DNA from 3 places in the Brevibacillus sp. WF146 genome. Region 2 is predicted to be linked to each of the others. Evidence: a T-box and tRNA genes for the amino acid it is inferred to sense, from the RefSeq annotation. Region 2 holds a T-box; the other regions hold tRNA genes.
The links. The T-box of region 2 lies ahead of serS (serine--tRNA ligase). A T-box ahead of a tRNA ligase gene usually reads a tRNA of that ligase, here a tRNA-Ser.
Positions count from the first base shown of each region.

Region 1: it has a tRNA-Ser gene. The T-box ahead of serS (serine--tRNA ligase) is inferred to sense a tRNA for this amino acid. The anticodon was not compared.
Region 3: it has a tRNA-Ser gene. The T-box ahead of serS (serine--tRNA ligase) is inferred to sense a tRNA for this amino acid. The anticodon was not compared.

Region 1 is NZ_CP109943.1:1,581,923-1,588,299, reverse strand. It holds gene A6764_RS07790 (EamA family transporter) at 209-1,117, shown strand; gene A6764_RS07785 (DinB family protein) at 1,326-1,784, shown strand; tRNA gene A6764_RS07780 (tRNA-Leu) at 1,866-1,950, opposite strand; tRNA gene A6764_RS07775 (tRNA-His) at 1,991-2,066, opposite strand; tRNA gene A6764_RS07770 (tRNA-Met) at 2,077-2,153, opposite strand; tRNA gene A6764_RS07765 (tRNA-Gly) at 2,163-2,236, opposite strand; tRNA gene A6764_RS07760 (tRNA-Pro) at 2,306-2,382, opposite strand; tRNA gene A6764_RS07755 (tRNA-Arg) at 2,430-2,506, opposite strand; tRNA gene A6764_RS07750 (tRNA-Gly) at 2,529-2,604, opposite strand; tRNA gene A6764_RS07745 (tRNA-Leu) at 2,659-2,745, opposite strand; tRNA gene A6764_RS07740 (tRNA-Val) at 2,768-2,843, opposite strand; tRNA gene A6764_RS07735 (tRNA-Glu) at 2,932-3,008, opposite strand; tRNA gene A6764_RS07730 (tRNA-Ser) at 3,019-3,111, opposite strand; gene thiM (hydroxyethylthiazole kinase) at 3,355-4,164, opposite strand; gene A6764_RS07720 (YitT family protein) at 4,373-5,035, opposite strand; gene A6764_RS07715 (N-acetylmuramoyl-L-alanine amidase family protein) at 5,562-6,377, shown strand, end outside.
Region 2 is NZ_CP109943.1:229,936-236,312, forward strand. It holds gene aceA (isocitrate lyase) at 1-170, opposite strand, end outside; gene aceB (malate synthase A) at 189-1,799, opposite strand; gene A6764_RS01375 (hypothetical protein) at 1,896-2,048, opposite strand; gene serS (serine--tRNA ligase) at 2,238-3,527, opposite strand; T-box leader at 3,682-3,909, opposite strand; gene pdxT (pyridoxal 5'-phosphate synthase glutaminase subunit PdxT) at 4,021-4,611, opposite strand; gene pdxS (pyridoxal 5'-phosphate synthase lyase subunit PdxS) at 4,622-5,506, opposite strand; gene A6764_RS01395 (D-alanyl-D-alanine carboxypeptidase family protein) at 5,611-6,377, opposite strand, start outside.
Region 3 is NZ_CP109943.1:4,243,516-4,249,892, reverse strand. It holds rRNA gene A6764_RS21100 (23S ribosomal RNA) at 1-1,835, shown strand, start outside; tRNA gene A6764_RS21095 (tRNA-Asn) at 1,893-1,968, shown strand; tRNA gene A6764_RS21090 (tRNA-Ser) at 1,974-2,065, shown strand; tRNA gene A6764_RS21085 (tRNA-Met) at 2,092-2,168, shown strand; tRNA gene A6764_RS21080 (tRNA-Leu) at 2,178-2,262, shown strand; tRNA gene A6764_RS21075 (tRNA-Glu) at 2,273-2,349, shown strand; tRNA gene A6764_RS21070 (tRNA-Val) at 2,438-2,513, shown strand; tRNA gene A6764_RS21065 (tRNA-Met) at 2,535-2,611, shown strand; tRNA gene A6764_RS21060 (tRNA-Asp) at 2,617-2,693, shown strand; tRNA gene A6764_RS21055 (tRNA-Phe) at 2,737-2,812, shown strand; tRNA gene A6764_RS21050 (tRNA-Thr) at 2,832-2,907, shown strand; tRNA gene A6764_RS21045 (tRNA-Gln) at 2,913-2,987, shown strand; tRNA gene A6764_RS21040 (tRNA-Lys) at 2,995-3,070, shown strand; tRNA gene A6764_RS21035 (tRNA-Leu) at 3,146-3,228, shown strand; tRNA gene A6764_RS21030 (tRNA-Gly) at 3,365-3,440, shown strand; tRNA gene A6764_RS21025 (tRNA-Arg) at 3,491-3,567, shown strand; gene A6764_RS21020 (AAA family ATPase) at 3,797-4,750, shown strand; gene A6764_RS21015 (DUF58 domain-containing protein) at 4,765-5,973, shown strand; gene A6764_RS21010 (transglutaminase TgpA family protein) at 5,978-6,377, shown strand, end outside.

The DNA of each region.
Region 1 (6,377 bases), 1.4 Mb from region 2:
ACAGCTATCTATTCACAAGCAGCATACCGGTCCTGGGCGTCACGGCCGGCACATGTTCGCGCGCTGCCAAGGCAGTTGTTTAGCATGGTAACGAATTATCACGGCAGCCAGATAAAGTGATGCATAAACTTTTATTGTATCATTTCCGAATCTATTGTACAATAGGCTCACACTCTTATGTTTTGTCACAGGAAAGGAACGTTCGCTCATGACATACTGGCGATCCGTGCTGCTCGTCCTGGCCGGAGCGTGCAGCTACGGCGTGCTCTCCGTCATCATGAAATTCGCCTTTCACGCCGGTTTTACCCCATACGAATTAAGCGGCGGGCAGCTCGTGTTCGGCGCGCTGATCATGTCCGTCGTCGCGCTGTTCTTGTCCAGGGAGCGGTTTCGACTGCGCCACCTGCTGATCCTGCTGCCGTCCAGCCTGATGATGGCCGGCACCAGCCTGTTTTATCACCGGGCGGTCAGCGACATCCCGGCCTCGCTCGCCATCGTGCTGCTCTTCCAGTTTACCTGGATCGGCGTGCTGATCGAGTCGATCGCCGACCGCAAATGGCCCGGACCGGAAAAATGGGTCTCGCTGGTCCTCCTCGGCATCGGCACCGTGCTCGCCAGCGGCCTGGCGGAAACCGGCCTGAAGGACGTCAGCTTCACCGGCCTGATCTATGGCCTGCTGTCCGGCTTTACGTTTGCCATGGTGATCTTTCTCAGCGGACGGCTGGCGCCGGACATGAATCCGTACCTGCGCAGCGCCGTCTCCATCGGCCTGGCCGCGCTGATCCTGTCGCTGGCCTACCCGCCGACCTTCCTCATCAACGGCAGACTGTGGGACGGGCTGCTGCCGTACGCCCTGCTGGTGGCCTGCTTCGGCTCGGCCATCCCGATTCTCTGTCTGTCGATCGGCGTTCCGCGCATCGGCAACGGACTGGCGACGATTCTCAGCGCCGCCGAACTGCCGACGGTCGTGCTGCTCTCCAGTCTGGTGCTGCGCGAACAGGTCAGCCTCAGCCAGTGGGGCGGCGTCCTGATGATCCTGGCCGCCATCGCCGTGCCGCAGATCAAGTGGAATCGGCTGTTCACCCCCGCCCGAGAGCCGCACCGGCACGGGATGTAACGGAAGCCGCCGGGTACGGTTAGGCGCTGCACGGTTCAGCGCCTCTGCACCCTACGCCATGCGGGCGTGCCGACCGGATACAGGGTTGGCACGCCCGCTTTCTTTGCGTTCTCCGCTCCCAATCCGTTTTTGCCGCCCCGACAGGAAACGGCGAAACCGCCGCGAATTGAATCATCATAAAATTTCGAAAGTGAAGGGACGCCTGACCATGGAAAAGCGGCATGACGTTTTGTTCACGCAACTGCTCGATTACCGGCAAGCGACACTCGATTCCGTCTTACACCTCACGGAGGAACAGGCGGATGTCATTCCCGCCGGTTTTTCCAACAACATTCGCTGGCATCTGGGCCATATCTACCTTGATCAGTATCTGTGGATCATCCATTTGACCAAGGAAGAGATCCCTCTGCCCGAGGGCTTTCGCGAGTGGTTCAACTACGGCACGAAACCGGCGGACTGGCGTGCGACTCCGCCTTCGCTGGATACGCTGCGGCAGCTTCTGCAGGAACAGCCGCGCTCCATCCGGGAGACGTACGGCCACCGGCTGGAAGAAGAGTTTCCCGCCACGGAGTCGGGCATGCACACGATCGCCCAGGTTTTGGTGCGAACCATTTTTCACGAGGGGCTGCATTTCGCGGCGATCAACGACATCAAGCGCTTTATCTAGTACAGCAGCCGACTCAAATCAAAAAGCCCGGCGCCTGCAGCGATTTGCTGCACTCACCGGGCTGTGCTTGCTGATAATAGATGGTGCGGTCGGCGAGACTCGAACTCGCACGGGTCGCCCCGCCACCCCCTCAAGATGGTGTGTCTGCCAATTCCACCACGACCGCATGTGTCTGGGTTGGGGACTTCCCTTGGTGAACATGAAAATGGGGCGATCGATGGGAATCGAACCCACGAATGCCGGAGCCACAATCCGGTGCGTTAACCACTTCGCCACGATCGCCATGAACATATGGTAGCGGTGGAGGGGCTTGAACCCCCGACCTTTCGGGTATGAACCGAACGCTCTAGCCAGCTGAGCTACACCGCCAGAAATATATGGAGCGGGTGATGGGAATCGAACCCACGCGACCAGCTTGGAAGGCTGGGGTTCTACCATTGAACTACACCCGCACGCAATAATCGGTCAGCGCAGAAGATCGAATGCCGCTCTGCGCCGCCCGTCGCTGATGAGAAAAAGAATGGTCGGGAAGACAGGATTTGAACCTGCGACCTCTTGGTCCCGAACCAAGCGCTCTACCAAGCTGAGCCACTTCCCGACGTGGAGGTGAGACGCGGGCTGCGCCAACTTCCCACCTCTTGCGTATGGCGTGCCCTGAGAGATTCGAACTCCCGACCTTTTGATTCGTAGTCAAACGCTCTATCCAGCTGAGCTAAGGGCACAAAACATGTAAGGGTGTTGAACTGGAGCGGACGACGGGGCTCGAACCCGCGGCCTTCGCCTTGGCAAGGCGACGCTCTACCAGCTGAGCTACGTCCGCACGTGATGCAACCGCTCGAAAAAAGCGTATTTCCTGAAGCTTGAACATTGGGTATGGTGCGGTCGAGAGGACTTGAACCTCCACGGTGTTGCCACCACTAGAACCTGAATCTAGCGCGTCTGCCAATTCCGCCACGACCGCATATATCGTTGTCCCATAAAGGTGGTGGAGGCTGACGGGATCGAACCGCCGACCCTCTGCTTGTAAGGCAGATGCTCTCCCAGCTGAGCTAAGCCTCCGCTCCGTCCCGCAAAGTGAAACGGAGGCTTCTCAGCAGATCCGAGTGCTTTGCGGGGGCCCCCGGACAGGAGCCAGGGGCTTTTCCTATGGTGACCCGTAGGGGATTCGAACCCCTGAATGACAGCGTGAAAGGCTGCTGTGTTAAACCACTTCACCAACGGGCCAGGTGTTTGATGGCGGATGGAGTGGGATTTGAACCCACGAGACGAGTTATCCCCGTCTACACGATTTCCAATCGTGCTCCTTCGGCCTCTCGGACATCCATCCAGATCGTTTTTGCCGTTCTCTCATCGGCAAGAATTAATCTATCACATCTCCAAAGCTTTTTCAAGTGGTATTTTAAAATTTTTTTCTGGTTAAAAGAGAAGATGTTGGCCGTGCGCTTGTTTCATTGTACCGGTTCCGCTTTCGGAAGGCAACGAAAAGGCCCCTTGTTCACAAGGGGCCCTTGCGCGCAGCAGTGGGACGGCAGTCAGGCCGCCGCTCGGTCGATTCTCCTTTCGCCCCGGTTTACACGCGGTCGATCGCTCCGTACCTGTGGACATCGTCCGCGGTAATCCGCGCCAGTTGATTCAAAAACTCGATTTGAAAACGTCCCGGCCCCTCCGCTCCTCTCCCGGCAGCAGCCAGTTCCGCCGCCACGCCATAGCTGACGAGAGCGGACGCCCCCGCCAGCAGCACGTCTTTCTCCACCGCGGCAAACGCGCCCAGAACGGACGTGAGCAGACAACCCGTTCCCGTTACTTTGGTCAGGATGGGATGGCCGTTGCGGATGAGGTAGGTGGTGCGGCCGTCCGTGATGACATCCTCTTTCCCCGTGATTACGACGGTCGTGCCCAACAGCTTCGCCGCCGATTGCGCGAGCGAGACGGCATCGCCGCTCCCTTCGCCCGCATCGACGCCTTTGATCGTCCAGTTCTCGCCAATCACATGAGCGATTTCCGCAGCATTGCCGCGAATGACGGACACCCGGACCTCCCGCATGATCGTTTGGGCCGTTTTCGTCCGATACGGTGTCGCCCCCGCTCCCACCGGGTCGAAAATGACCGGCACGCCGTGCTGATTGGCCGACCGGCCCGCGATCAGCATGGCCTCCACCTCCGCCTCATTCAGCGTGCCGATGTTCAGCACCAGCGCGCCGGCGATCCTGGCCATGTCCGCCACCTCTTCCTTGGCGTACGCCATGACAGGCGAAGCGCCCAGGGCCAACAGGCCGTTGGCGGTAAAGTTGGTGACGACGACGTTGGTGATGTTGTGGACAAGGGGATTGGCCTCACGCACCTTCTCCAGCGTGTTCCCGATGTCTCGAAGCAATGTCATGAAAAGCGCCTCCTGATCCTTTGGTGGTTTGTCCCCTCATTATCTCACAAGATCGAGGCTGGAGACAGACAAGTACGTACACAAGCGGCCCTTTTGCCGCAAAAAAACCCCTCCCGGCAAACAGCCGTACGCGCTGTTTTTCCGGGAGGGGTTCGCGTTGGATGGACCGGCCGGCGATTCACTCATCCGGTCTGAAGCCGGTCCGGCATCAATGGTGTGGCAGGGTGAGCGAGCGCGGAATGCTTTCCGTTTCGGATTCGGCGCGATCGTGTGCCCGCCCGCCTGCGGCTGCGGTCCAGTTGATCACCCGGCTGGCAATCGCCACCGCCAGGATCGTGTAAAGCGTTTCGCGGAGCGGCAGGTACAACAGCGACAGGCTGAGGACCAGCGCGTCCAGCAGGAGAAAGACCGTCCCGATCGACAGACCGGTGTGACGGCTGAGCAGCACGGCCAGGATGTCGTCCCCGCCGGTGGCGCCGCCGTATCGCAGCACGATCCCCGCCCCCCATCCGGTCAGCAGGCCGGACAGCAGGGCGGCCAGCGGCATGAAGCCGCTCAGATCGATGTGCAGCGGCGAGAACCGCTCAAACAAATCGTAAAAGCCGGAAAAGGCGAAAGAAGCGATCATCGTGTTGGCCAGAAACTGGCGTCCCTTCACGTGAAAGGCGACGAGAAACAGCGGAATGTCGAGCGCCAGCGTCATGATCGCCGGCGACAGGTCAAACGCGTACTTGGCCAGCAGGGCCAACCCGACAAACCCGCCCTCCGACAAGTGGTTCTGAGCATTGATGTGGTAATACGCAAAAGCCAAAACAAACGCGCCGAACACAATCCAACACAATTGTCGAACGTACGCAACTGCTCTCCTCATCTGGGATTCCTCGCATCGTACACCGTTTTGGCGCGGGCGCCCTTCCGGCTACGGAGGAACTCCGGACGATTCGATCTCGTTTCATATCCACAATCTCGCTTTCGTAGCAGGTTGGGTCGCCCGAGAGACGATCAACGGCTACGTCGCTAGATGTAGGAGAGGTCATAACGTTTCCAGACGGTCTTGTACGGACCCATCGGTATCAAGATCCTTTCCTGTTTCATGGCTCTATTTTACCATATACAGGGTGTGCTGGCGAACGTGCGTACGGCGCAAAAGCCGGCGCTTCCCGGAAAAATCGCGCCTTTCCCGCGTTTGGGCCTGCCTGCTTCACTGATCCCGGCTCCTAGCTCCCTGTATCTTGCGTTTTCGCCGGTCTGTACGCACCTGTTTTCATGGCGGCTCCCCGCGGACGGTTTTTACGGCCAGGGGCGCAAATCAGGAAAAAATGCCCTACTGCAATCGGCAAATGCCTCCTATAATGATGTCCAACAACGATTGATACCGACATCCAGAGGAGACACGAATGAAACCACGACAGATCAAGACAATCATCACATTGGCCCTGCTGCTCGGCGCCGCCTCCCTCCCTGCGGAGCCGGCGCAGGCGGGCGGCATCCAAAACGCAAAGGTAGCGGCCACCTCGCTGAACGTCCGCAGCGAGCCGAGCATGGACGCACCGATTGTCGGCTCCCTGCCCTACGGCACCCTCGTATCCATTTCCCAGGAATCCTACGGGTGGGCCAAAATCAGCACCGGCCGGACCAGCGGCTGGGTGGCCGGCTATTATCTGAAAAAAGGGGACGAGCCCGGGACGAAGGGAACAGCCGGCAGCGTTCGTCCCGCCCAGCCGGCTTCCGTTTCCAAACGCGGCACGGTCCTGGCCGACGCCCTGCGCCTGCGCAAGGGACCGGGGGTGGAACACCCGATTCTGCAGGTGCTGCCCCAGGGAACCGCGCTGGAGATTACCGGCCAGCAGCAGGACTGGCTGCGCGTCCGGACACCGGCCGGGGCAACCGGTTGGGTGTTGGGGAGCTATGTCGGGACGGGGACCAACGCCCCCCGAACGGAACAGAACAGCAGCGCGCAGGCAATCGGCGCAAACGTGAACCGGACGCCGGGTTTGAAAGGTAAGGTCATCGTCATCGACCCCGGGCACGGCGGCATCGACGCCGGCGCCCTCGGGACAAAATACGGCACCCAGGAAAAGACGGTCAATCTCCAAACCGCCCGTTACGTGGCGGACAAGCTGCGCCAGCTCGGGGCCCGCGTGACCATGACCCGCACCGGGGACGGGGACAGCCCCGCTCTGTTCCAACGGGTGGCTCTGAGCGAAACCCTG
Region 2 (6,377 bases):
TTGAGCAGGTGCCACAGCCGCTCCGCCCCCAATCTCGCCAAGGTATGTTCAATCTGCACCGAACCGCGCAGCCGGACGACGTCCTCTGCCGTATACGGGCGGACAATTCCCTTCCAGCGCTCCGCCTTCCAGCTTTCCTCCAACTGTCTGATCGCCTCTTGCTTGTTCATCCTCTTCCACTCCTTTTTTTATTCAAGATAGCCATAGCCCGGGATGGTCAAGAACTCTTCGAATTCGTCAGCCGTCACCAGCCGCAGAAACAATTCGCCCGCCAACTGGTATTTGCCGCTCTCGTACCGTTCCCGGCCGATGGCTTGTTTCAACGTTTGCAGTTCCTCGCTCAACCACTGTTTGACCAGTCCGGCGGTAATCTTCCTCCCGTCCGGCAGCACGCCCCGGCGGTGGCGAATCCACTGCCAGACCTGGGCGCGGGAAATTTCCGCCGTAGCCGCGTCTTCCATCAGGTTGTTGATCGGCACGGCGCCGTGGCCGCGGAGCCAGGCTTCGATGTACTGGATGCCGACGCTGATGTTGGTCCGCACCCCCTCTTCCGTAATCGGCCCTTCCGGCACCGCCAGCAGATCGGCAGCCGTGACCTGCACATCCTCCCGCTTGTACCAGATCTGGTTGGCTTCCGGCATCAGGCGGTCAAACACTTCCATCGCCACCGGCACCAATCCGGGGTGGGCCACCCACGTGCCGTCATGGCCGTCGTAGGCTTCCCGCTCCTTGTCGGCCCGCACCTTGGCCAGCGCCTCTTCGTTTTTGACCGGATCGTTTTTCACCGGGATTTGCGCCGCCATTCCCCCGATGCAGGGCGCCTGCCGCTTGTGGCACGTCTTGACCGCAAGCGTGGTATACGCCCGCATGAACGGCACCGTCATCGTCACCAAAGCGCGGTCGGGGAGGATGACATCGGGCTGGTTGCGCAGTTTTTTGATGTAGCTGAAAATGTAGTCCCAACGGCCGCAGTTGAGTCCGGCGCTGTGCTCCCGCAGCTCGTACAGGATCTCATCCATTTCAAACGCGGCCAGGATCGTTTCGATCAACACCGTCGCCTTGATCGTGCCGCGCGGAATCCCCAGTTCGTCCTGGGCGAACAGGAAGACGTCGTTCCACAGCCGGGCTTCCAGGTGGTTCTCCAATTTGGGCAGGTAAAAGTACGGGCCCGATCCGTTTTCCCGCAAGACATGGGCGTTGTGGAAGAAATACAGTCCGAAGTCAAACAGACTGCCGGAGAGCGGCTGCCCATCCAGCAGCACGTGTTTTTCCTCCAGATGCCAGCCGCGCGGACGGACGATCAGCACAGCCGTTTTGTCCTTCAGCGCGTACTGCTTGCCTTCCGGACTGGTGTAGGTAATGGTGCGTCTCACCGCATCCCGCATGTTGATTTGTCCCTGGATTGTGTTGGCCCATGTCGGCGAGTTGGCGTCTTCAAAATCGGCCATAAACATCCGGGCTCCCGAGTTGAGCGCGTTGATCACCATCTTGCGGTCGCCGGCCGGACCGGTAATTTCCACCCGGCGATCCTGCAGGTCGGGCGGCAGGGGAGCCACTGTCCAATCAGCCTTGCGAATGTGGGCGGTCTCGGGCAAAAAATCGGGCAGCTTCCCGCAGTCAATCTCCTCCTGCCGTTTGCTCCGCTGTTTCAACAGGTCCCGCCGCCTCTCGCCAAACGCCCGCTCCAGTTTGATCAAGAATCGAATCGCGTCGGGGGTGAGAATTTCCCCATACTGCGGCGGCAGCTCGCCGGTGATGGTCACTTCGGCAGGATAATGGTTGGTGTGCAGCGTAGTCAAAGCAGGTTCCTCCTCTCCTGAACCGGAACGTTATTATGATACAGACGACAAATGATGCAGACTATTATAGTACAGCACCAGCAAAAAAAAATGGCCTTAATCCAGATACCCGCTGCCGCTGCAGTGGCTGCAGCTTACACAGCCGTCACCGTGACAATGATGGCACGCCACCCCGTGCTCGTCATAGCCGGCCCCGCCGCACTGCGGACAATTTTGTTCGCCGTTTCCTTCACACCGAGAGCAGTTCATTATCGTTCCCTCCATTCCTGTATTAATACAATAATCAACTGTTTTGTTTTTATTATATAACAGGGATTCGTACAAAGCAACAGCATTTTCAAAAAATTCCGCCGCTGATGTCACAAACAAAAACGGCTCTCCATCCCGTGGACAGAGAGCCGTTTTTCCCTATGCTGGTTGTCTGTGCGCCGCACGCCGTCAGCGGCTTTCCTTCGGCGCGATCTTTTCCAGGCCGCCCAGGTACGGACGCAGTACTTCCGGAATGACGATGGAGCCGTCCTCCTGCTGGTAGTTTTCCAGCAGAGCGGCCACGGTGCGGCCGATTGCCAGACCGGAGCCGTTGAGCGTATGGACGAACTCCGGCTTGCTCTTCGCGTCGCGGCGGAACCGGATGTTGGCCCGGCGCGCCTGGAAGTCCTCAAAGTTGGAACACGAGGAGATTTCCCGATAGGTGTTGTAGCTCGGGATCCATACCTCCAGGTCGTACTTTTTCGCGGCGGTAAACCCGAGATCGCCGGTGCACATGCTCATCACGCGGTACGGCAGGCCGAGGAGCTGCAGCACTTTTTCCGCGTTTTTCACCAGTTTTTCCAGCTCGTCGTAGGAGTCTTCCGGTTTGACGAACTTCACCAGCTCCACCTTGTTAAACTGGTGCTGGCGAATCAGTCCGCGCGTATCGCGGCCGGCCGAGCCCGCTTCGGAACGGAAACAAGCGCTGTACGCGGCGTAATAGAGCGGCAGGTCGGCTGCGTCGAGAATCTCGTCGCGGTGCATGTTGGTCACCGGCACCTCGGCTGTCGGGATCAGGAAGTAATCCGGCCCCTCCAGCTTGAAGGCGTCTTCCTCAAATTTGGGAAGCTGGCCGGTGCCGGTCATGCTGGTGCGGTTGACGATGTACGGCGGCAAAATCTCTTCGTAGCCGTGTTCGCCGGTATGCAGATCCAGCATGAAGTTCATCAGCGCCCGCTCCAGACGCGCGCCCAGCCCCTTGTAAAAGACAAACCGGCTGCCGGTTACTTTCGCCGCCGCTTCAAAGTCGAGGATGCCCAGATCGGCAGCCAGCTCCCAGTGCGGCTTCGGCTCAAACGCAAAACGGCGCGGTTCGCCCCAGGTCCAGGCCACCACGTTGTCTTCTTCCGACGTACCGATCGGCACGCTCTCGTGCGGCAGATTGGGCAGGCTCAACAAGATCTGCTCCAATTGTTCGTCCAACTGGCGCAGTTCTTCGTCCAGCGCCTTGATGCGCTCGTTTACCTGTTTCATTTCGGCGATCAGGTGGTCGGCGTTTTCCTTGTTGCGCTTCATGATCGCCACCTGTTCGGAGACCGTGTTTCGTTTATTTTTCAACGATTCCGCTTCTTGAATCACCTGGCGCCGCTTTTCATCCGTTTCGGCAAACCGGTCCAGCGCGGAAATGTCTTCGTTGCGATGTGCCAACCGGCGTTTTACCTCTTCCAAATCGCTGCGCAAAACTTTCACGTCAAGCATGGAAATCCCTCCTAATCCCTATGATCACTGGAAAGCTTCTTTTGTCCAGTCGAACCCCTTTTTGCAGGGCGATCGGAAAGCGCGCGTTCCTGCGGCACACTTCCCGCATCAGACGCACCTGCGGGCAGGACAGTAAAAAACACCCGTCCCCTCTGTAAGGGACGAGTGTCGTATACCCGCGTTGCCACCCTTGTTGACAAATGCGTCGTACGTTTCCATCCGCATTTGCCCACTCTCATCCGTCGTAACGGGACGGTTCCGGGCAAAGTTTGAACCTTTGCCACTCCGAGGTGGATTCCTTTGCACGCCGGATCGGTTTTCACCCGCCACCGACTCTCTGGGCCTGGCTCATGCAAAGTACTAGCCTCATCATCGCATTCCTTATCCGTACTTCTATTGTTAACTGTACTACAGGTTCTATACCTGTGTAAAGGAGGCGGTTGACAAAAAAACCGGCACCACGGACGGTACCGGTTTTTGCTGCGGTGTGGGATCAGGCCTGAACTTTATCGGCCCGGTACTCCTTCACCATGTCGAGGAAGAATTTGTGGATGCGCGCATCCTCCGTCAGTTCCGGGTGGAAGGCAGCCGCCAGGTAATGGCCTTGGCGGGCGGCGACGATTTTGTCTTCGTACTTCGCCAGCACCTGACCGTTTTCTCCCAGTTCCATGATGTACGGCGCCCGAATGAAGACAGCCGGAAAATCGGGAGCGATGCCCGCCACGGGCAGATCGACTTCAAAGCTCTCCTTTTGACGTCCAAACGCGTTGCGCTCCACCTTCATGTCCATCAGACCGAGGTGGCAGTCTTCCTGGCCATTGATGCGGTTGGCCAGCAGGATGGCGCCGGCGCATGTGCCGAAAATCGGCTTTTTGGCTTCGCCAAACTGGCGGATGGCTTCCATGAAGCCGTATTTGTGCATCAACTTGCTGATCGTGGTGCTTTCCCCGCCGGGGATCACCAGACCGTCCAGATCGTCGAGCTCTTCCACTTTTTTCACCGGGACCGCTGTTGCTCCGACCTCTTCCAGCATGCGGATGTGTTCAGCAACAGCCCCCTGCAGGGCAAGTACGCCAATTTTCATGTTGTCCACCTTACCAGCCGCGCTCTTGCATGCGATCCGCTTCGCGCAGTTTGGAGATTTCGATGCCCGGCATAGCCGTACCCAGTCCTTTGGAGACGCGGGCAATCAGATCGTAGTCGGTGTAGTGCGTCGTCGCTTCGACGATGGCGCGGGCAAATTTCTCCGGATTCTCCGATTTGAAGATACCGGAGCCGACGAACACGCCGTCTGCCCCGAGCTGCATCATCAGCGCAGCGTCGGACGGCGTAGCCACACCGCCGGCGGCGAAGTTGACGACCGGCAGCTTGCCGTTTTTATGAACGTATTCCAGAAGTTCGTACGGAGCACCCAGGTTTTTCGCTTCCGCCATCAGTTCGTCGTAGGACATGCTTTGCACTTTGCGGATCTGCGCCTGCATCGTGCGCATGTGGCGAACCGCTTCCACGATGTTGCCGGTACCCGGCTCCCCTTTGGTGCGGATCATGGATGCGCCTTCACCGATGCGGCGAAGTGCTTCGCCGAGATCGCGGGCGCCGCAGACAAACGGAACCGTAAAGTCTTTTTTGTTGATATGGAACATGTCGTCGGCAGGAGTGAGCACTTCGCTCTCGTCGATGTAGTCGACGCCCATCGCCTCGAGCACGCGCGCTTCAACGAAGTGGCCAATCCGTGCCTTGGCCATGACCGGGATGGATACGGCTTTCATTACTTCTTCCACGATGCCCAGGTCAGCCATGCGCGCCACGCCGCCGGCCGCGCGAATATCAGACGGTACGCGTTCCAGTGCCATAACGGCCACGGCACCGGCCGCTTCCGCAATCCTTGCTTGTTCGGCATTCACGACGTCCATGATGACGCCGCCTTTTTGCATTTCAGCCATACCTTTTTTAACGCGGGACGTTCCTACTTGTACCATGCTTTTTGCCTCCTACCCAAGTGGACTCAGGATCTGCACGTTTGTTGCAAACGTTGTCTTAATATTCACCATTGTAAACGAAGTGCGATTTTCGGCACAACCACCTATTTGCCCGTGACGCTGCTGAAAATGTTACTAATAAACTGGATGATGCTGCGGAAGAACAGGCGAATCCAGCTCGCTTCCTCCACATCTTGACCGGCCACGAGGTTGACGCCCGCCTTGGCCGCGTCCTCCGGCTGCAGGTAGTCGCTGTCCTTTGCCCCTTCTTCTTTAAAGGCCACTTTCCCGATGACCTGTCCTTTCGTCAGCGGCGCATTCAGATCCTGGAAGGTCACGACCGGCGTAAACTTGGTGTCCTCGCCGATTTTGGTCAGGACGGTTACCTCTTCGCCCGTTACAGCCGGTACGGTCAGGTCCACACCGTTTTTCACCGGCGCGGTTTCATAGCCTTTCACCGCGGCTCCCTTCTCCAACTGTTTGGTCAGCTTGAAGTTGCTGAAGCCGTAGTCCAACAGCTTTTTGGTCTCTTCGAAGCGCTTCGTCTCGCCGTTTGCCCCCATGACGACGCTGATCAGGCGCATGTCGTCCCGCGTTGCCGTACCGGTGAAGCAGTGTCCCGCCGCCTGCGTATAGCCGGTCTTCAAGCCGTCTACCCCCGGATAGTAGTTGAGAAGTCCGGGAAGCATCCAGTTGTAGTTTTTCTTTTTGATCTCGTTTGGCATACCTTCACGGAACGCCAGCACCGGAATTTTGGAGTATTCCAATGCTTCCGGGAAATCGCGAATCAGCGCGCGGGCCAGGATCGCGGAGTCGCGTGCCGACATCATGTTTTCCTTTTGTTCGGTTTGCGGTGCGTACGGTCCCAGAT
Region 3 (6,377 bases), 450 kb from region 2:
AACCAGGATGTTGGCTTAGAAGCAGCCACCATTTAAAGAGTGCGTAATAGCTCACTGGTCGAGTGACTCTGCGCGGAAAATGTAACGGGGCTAAACGTACCACCGAAGCTATGGCAGTCCTACGGACTGGGTAGGGGAGCGTTCCAAGCAGCGGCGAAGCCGTACCGGAAGGAGCGGTGGAGCGCTTGGAAGTGAGAATGCCGGTGTAAGTAGCGAAAAGACAAGTGAGAATCTTGTCCACCGAAAGCCTAAGGGTTCCTGGGGAAGGCTCGTCCTCCCAGGGTTAGTCGGGACCTAAGCTGAGGCCGAAAGGCGTAGGCGATGGACAACAGGTTGATATTCCTGTACCACCTCCATTCCGCTTGAGCAATGGCGTGATGCAGGAGGATAGGGCGAGCGGCCTGCTGGATGGCCGTCCAAGCAGCAAGCCTGGTGTGTAGGCAAATCCGCACACCGTCAAGGGCAAGCTGTGATGGCGAGGGAAATGCAAGTACCGAAGTCCCTGATTTCACACTGCCAAGAAAAGCGTCTAGCGAGGAATGAGGTGCCCGTACCGCAAACCGACACAGGTAGGCGAGGAGAGAATCCTAAGGTGCGCGGGAGAACTCTTGCTAAGGAACTCGGCAAAATGGCCCCGTAACTTCGGGAGAAGGGGCGCCCCGGTAGGGTTAACAGCCCGAGGGGGCCGCAGTGAAAAGGCCCAAGCGACTGTTTAGCAAAAACACAGGTCTCTGCGAAGCCGCAAGGCGAAGTATAGGGGCTGACGCCTGCCCGGTGCTGGAAGGTTAAGGGGATGAGTTAGCGCAAGCGAAGCTTTGAACCGAAGCCCCAGTAAACGGCGGCCGTAACTATAACGGTCCTAAGGTAGCGAAATTCCTTGTCGGGTAAGTTCCGACCCGCACGAAAGGCGTAACGACTTGGGCGCTGTCTCGGCAAGAGACCCGGTGAAATCATAATACCTGTGAAGATGCAGGTTACCCGCGACAAGACGGAAAGACCCCATGGAGCTTTACTGTAGCCTGATATTGGACTTTGGTACGATCTGTACAGAATAGGTGGGAGCCTGAGAAGCCGGTGCGCCAGCATCGGTGGAGGCGCCGTTGGGATACCACCCTGATCGTATCGGAGTTCTAACCCGCGGCCCTGATCGGGTCGGGGAACAGTGTCAGGTGGGCAGTTTGACTGGGGCGGTCGCCTCCTAAAAGGTAACGGAGGCGCCCAAAGGTTCCCTCAGAATGGTCGGAAATCATTCGTAGAGTGTAAAGGCAGAAGGGAGCTTGACTGCGAGACCTACAAGTCGAGCAGGGACGAAAGTCGGGCTTAGTGATCCGGTGGTTCCGCATGGAAGGGCCATCGCTCAACGGATAAAAGCTACCCTGGGGATAACAGGCTTATCTCCCCCAAGAGTCCACATCGACGGGGAGGTTTGGCACCTCGATGTCGGCTCATCGCATCCTGGGGCTGAAGTAGGTCCCAAGGGTTGGGCTGTTCGCCCATTAAAGCGGTACGCGAGCTGGGTTCAGAACGTCGTGAGACAGTTCGGTCCCTATCTGTCGCGGGCGCAGGAAGTTTGAGGAGAGCTGTCCTTAGTACGAGAGGACCGGGATGGACGCACCGCTGGTGCACCAGTTGTTCCGCCAGGAGCACAGCTGGGTAGCTATGTGCGGACGGGATAAGCGCTGAAAGCATCTAAGCGTGAAGCCCCCTCCAAGATGAGACTTCCCACAGCGTCAAGCTGGTAAGACCCCTCAAAGACGATGAGGTTGATAGGTTCGGTGTGGAAGCGCGGCAACGCGTGGAGCTGACGAATACTAATCGGTCGAGGACTTATCCACTCCATATCCTTTGCCCACCATGCGTATCCGGTTTTGAAGGCGCGAAGTCTTCAACGTTCCTCGGTAGCTCAGTCGGTAGAGCAATCGGCTGTTAACCGATCGGTCGGGGGTTCGAGTCCCTCCCGAGGAGCCATATGCGGAGAGTTACCCAAGAGGCCGAAGGGGACGGTTTGCTAAACCGTTAGTATGCGAATAGCGTAGCGAGGGTTCGAATCCCTCACTCTCCGCCATCTTCCTTACAACATTCATAGTGCGTGGCGGTGTAGCTCAGCTGGCTAGAGCGTTCGGTTCATACCCGAAAGGTCGGGGGTTCAAGCCCCTCCACCGCTACCATCCTAAGTTGCGGTCGTGGTGGAATTGGCAGACACACCATCTTGAGGGGGTGGCGGGGTGACCCGTGCGAGTTCGAGTCTCGCCGACCGCACCATCAGAAACATGGCCCGTTGGTGAAGTGGTTTAACACAGCAGCCTTTCACGCTGTCATACAGGGGTTCGAATCCCCTACGGGTCACCATAGCAATACGTACCTGGATCATGGGATCCGGGCCCGCAAAGGAATCGGAGTTTGTTGGGAAGAACCGGTTCGCTTTGCGGGGAGACGTGGAGGCTTAGCTCAGCTGGGAGAGCATCTGCCTTACAAGCAGAGGGTCGGCGGTTCGATCCCGTCAGCCTCCACCATTACTGCAGAATGATAATCGTCGCGGGATGGAGCAGTCCGGTAGCTCGTCGGGCTCATAACCCGAAGGTCGCAGGTTCAAATCCTGCTCCCGCAACCAAATATGGAGCTGTGGTGAAGCTGGAGTTCACGCCGGTCTGTCACACCGGAGGTCGCGGGTTCGAGTCCCGTCAGCTCCGCCATTTACTTGCCTCGGATCAAAATGGCGCACCGAGAACCGCTTACGGTTCGGTAGCTCAGTCGGTAGAGCAGAGGACTGAAAATCCTCGTGTCGGCGGTTCGATTCCGTCCCGAACCACCATTTCGTTTCATAGGATTTTGCCGGTGTAGCTCAATTGGTAGAGCACCTGACTTGTAATCAGGGGGTTGTGGGTTCGATTCCTATCGCCGGCACCACGTATTGGGGTATCGCCAAGCGGTAAGGCAACGGACTTTGACTCCGTCATTCCTAGGTTCGAATCCTAGTACCCCAGCCATGTTCATGAGCCATTAGCTCAGTTGGTAGAGCATCTGACTTTTAATCAGAGGGTCGAAGGTTCGAGTCCTTCATGGCTCACCAGTTTTTTTACAACCCCACAAGTGAGCAATGTACTCGCGCATCTTCCGTTTGCTTTGCGGGGACCCCATGACGCATGCGGGTGTGGCGGAATTGGCAGACGCACCAGATTTAGGTTCTGGCGGGCAACCGTGGGGGTTCAAGTCCCTTCACCCGCACCATAGCAGATCGGGAAGGTTTGCGGACAGTGCAAGCCTTTTATCACTGTGATACAGCAAGAACCAGCATCTTCTTCTGGAAGAGTCGCCTGCGTTGGCTGTGCTGTACCAGATCTTTTCATCATAATTACGAAACGATGCGGACGTAGCTCAATTGGTAGAGCGTCGCCTTGCCAAGGCGAAGGTCGCGGGTTCGAGACCCGTCGTCCGCTCCATTTTTTCTGCTCTCTGTCCACGCGTGTCGGTCGGAGAGACAGTTGCTTGTGTGCCCTTAGCTCAGCTGGATAGAGCGTTTGACTACGAATCAAAAGGTCGGGAGTTCGAATCTCTCAGGGCACGCCATAACATTGCATATCGAACCGCAGAGTAGGAGATCTTCCTACTCTTTTTTTCTATAGGCGGTTTCTCAATTTTACAACTATTAACGAATTTTTCCTTGTATCTTCCAGAGTGATCCAGTACCTTAGGAGTAGGTTTCCTCGACGGAAGCCTCCGGATGATCAAGACAAGCGGCAGGCCATCACTATTGCCGTAACTGGACGATAACGTGGGAACAGGAGTTGTGTCATCCATGAATCAAATCAAATTGGAGCAGCCTCATCCTGCTGTGGAAAAGTTGATTGGAAATATCGAAAAAGTGCTGATCGGCAAGCGGTCGATCATTGAATTATGCGTGACGGCCATCTTGGCAAACGGCCACGTTTTGCTGGAAGACGTTCCGGGTGTCGGCAAGACCATGCTGGTCCGCGCGTTGGCCCGCTCGATCGGGGGGGACTTCAAGCGCATCCAGTTTACGCCCGATCTGCTGCCGACGGACGTGACGGGGGTGGCGATCTTCAATCAAAAGAGCATGGAATTCGAGTTCCGTCCCGGTCCCATCTTCGCCAATGTGATTTTGGCCGACGAGATTAACCGGACATCGCCCAAAACCCAGTCGGCCTTACTGGAAGCGATGGAAGAGCGCTCGGTAACGGTAGACGGGGTGACGTATCGGTTGGCTGAGCCGTTTTTTGTCATGGCGACGCAAAACCCCCTGGAATACGAAGGAACCTTCCCGCTGCCGGAGGCGCAGTTGGACCGTTTTCTCCTGCAGCTTCGCCTGGGCTATCCCACGGTGGACGAAGAAATGCGCATGCTGAACCGCTTTGCCGAAACCAATCCGTTGGAACACCTGGAGCCGGTGATGACTGCGGACGATCTGGCCGTCCTGCAGCGCCAGGCTGCCGCCGTCAAGGTGTCGGAGTCGGTCAAGGAGTATATCGTTCGCCTGTGCCACCGGACGCGCGATCATCACCAGGTCTACCTCGGCGTCAGCCCGCGGGGCGCGCTGGCGCTGTTCCGAGCCGTGCAGGCGCTGGCGTTCGTGCGCGGCCGGGATTATGTCATTCCCGATGACGTGAAGGAACTGGTGCCTGTGACCTTTGCCCACCGGATCATTCTCAAACCGGAGGCGCGTCTGGAAGGAGCGACGATCGACCGGATTCTGTCCGCTATCCTGTCGGAAACCCGCGTGCCGGTCAGCTAGAGGCGGTGACGCGTATGAAAGAATGGACATCCGGGAAGATCAAGGCAATTGCGTTGATCGTGACCACTTATGCGTTTGCCAAGTTTCAGGGCGGTTTTGCCAGTTGGTTTTTGTTCTACAGCAGCCTGGTTTTCTTGGCGTACGAGCTGCTTGCCTATTTTCTCATGTTCGCCGGCCTTGAGGTTGAACGTGAAATCGACCGTACTCGCTTGCGGGAAGGGGAGGACGTGATCGTGACGGTCCGGCTGAAGCGGAGGATCTGGTTCCCGCTGGGCTGGAACATGGTGATCGAACCGCTGCCCGACCGGCTGGCCGGCGTTTTCGAGCCGCACCGTCAGCTCATCTTTCCCTGGTTCAAGCGCAGCGTGGAGTTTCGCTACGTCATCCCGGGACTGCCGCGCGGCTACTATCACCTGCAAGCGTGCGTCATCTGCGGCGGGGACTTTTTCGGGTTTATCGAGCGACGAAGAACGTATCCCCTCTTCAACGACTTTTTGGTCTATCCCCGTTACCGGGAGCTGACGAACTGGTCGTTGGGAGACGGCAACTTCAGCGGGACGGTTCACGTCTCGCACCGCCATTCGGATGATGTAGCGGCGGTGCGGGGCGTCCGGGACTATCAGCGCGGGGATCGGCTGAGCCAGATTCATTGGCGGGCGTCGGCCAGGGGAACCGGGCTGAAGACCAAGGAATTCGAGCACCAGGCGATGAACCAGGTCGTGTTCTTTCTCGACGTGGAAAAAGAGCGCTACCGGAACAAGCCACCTCAATTGTTTGAAACGGCGGTCAAACTGACGGCCAGCCTGACCGCGTACGCCAACCGCAACCAGTATCACTACGGATTGGTGTACAAGCAAAAGGACCGGGTGGCCATTCCTCCGGCCTGTTCCCCGGCGCACTTTTTCCGGGTATTTGACCAGTTGGCCCGCGTCATGCCGGAGGGGACGGACTCGTTTGTCCGCATCCTCAGCCGGGAAGCGCTGGAACAGCCGCCGGGCGTGACCCTGACGGTGATCACGGCCCGCCTCGACAAGGCGCTGGTCGCCCTTCTGACGCAGTTGTCCCAGCGGGGCCGGCGCGTCCATCTGCTGTATGTGCATGCCGATCCCCTGTTGACGCTCGAAGAGAAGCAGGCCCTGCGGCTGCTGGCTTCGGGCAGGGTCACCTGCAAGTCGGTGCCGATGAGCGATTTCGAAGAGTGGAAGCGGATCGGAGGTGCATGACGTCGTGAGCGTATGGAAGCGTCCCAAAGGATTCGAGTGGATCGCGGCGCTGCTCTTGTTTCTCATGCTGCGGGAATGGCTGCTGCCGCTTCAGGAGCTGACAGACACCGGCACCCTGTGGCCGTTTTACGCGATTGCGGCTGGCGTTCTTCTGATCGACCTGGTGGTGCCGTACCGCTGGCTGACGTTTCCGGTTAAGCTTGTGGGCCTCCTGGTGATTTTGCACGACGGTTTTTTTGTCACCCCGTTTTTTGATGGCCAATGGCTGAGGGAGCTGTGCGTCCGGGTTGTGCACGACCTGCCGCTGGCGTTTCAGCAGGAGTGGACGTCCATGTCGCCGATCTCGCGCAATGCGCTGTTTGATCTGCTCCTTGCAGTGTTGATCTCGATGCTGTCGTATCTGG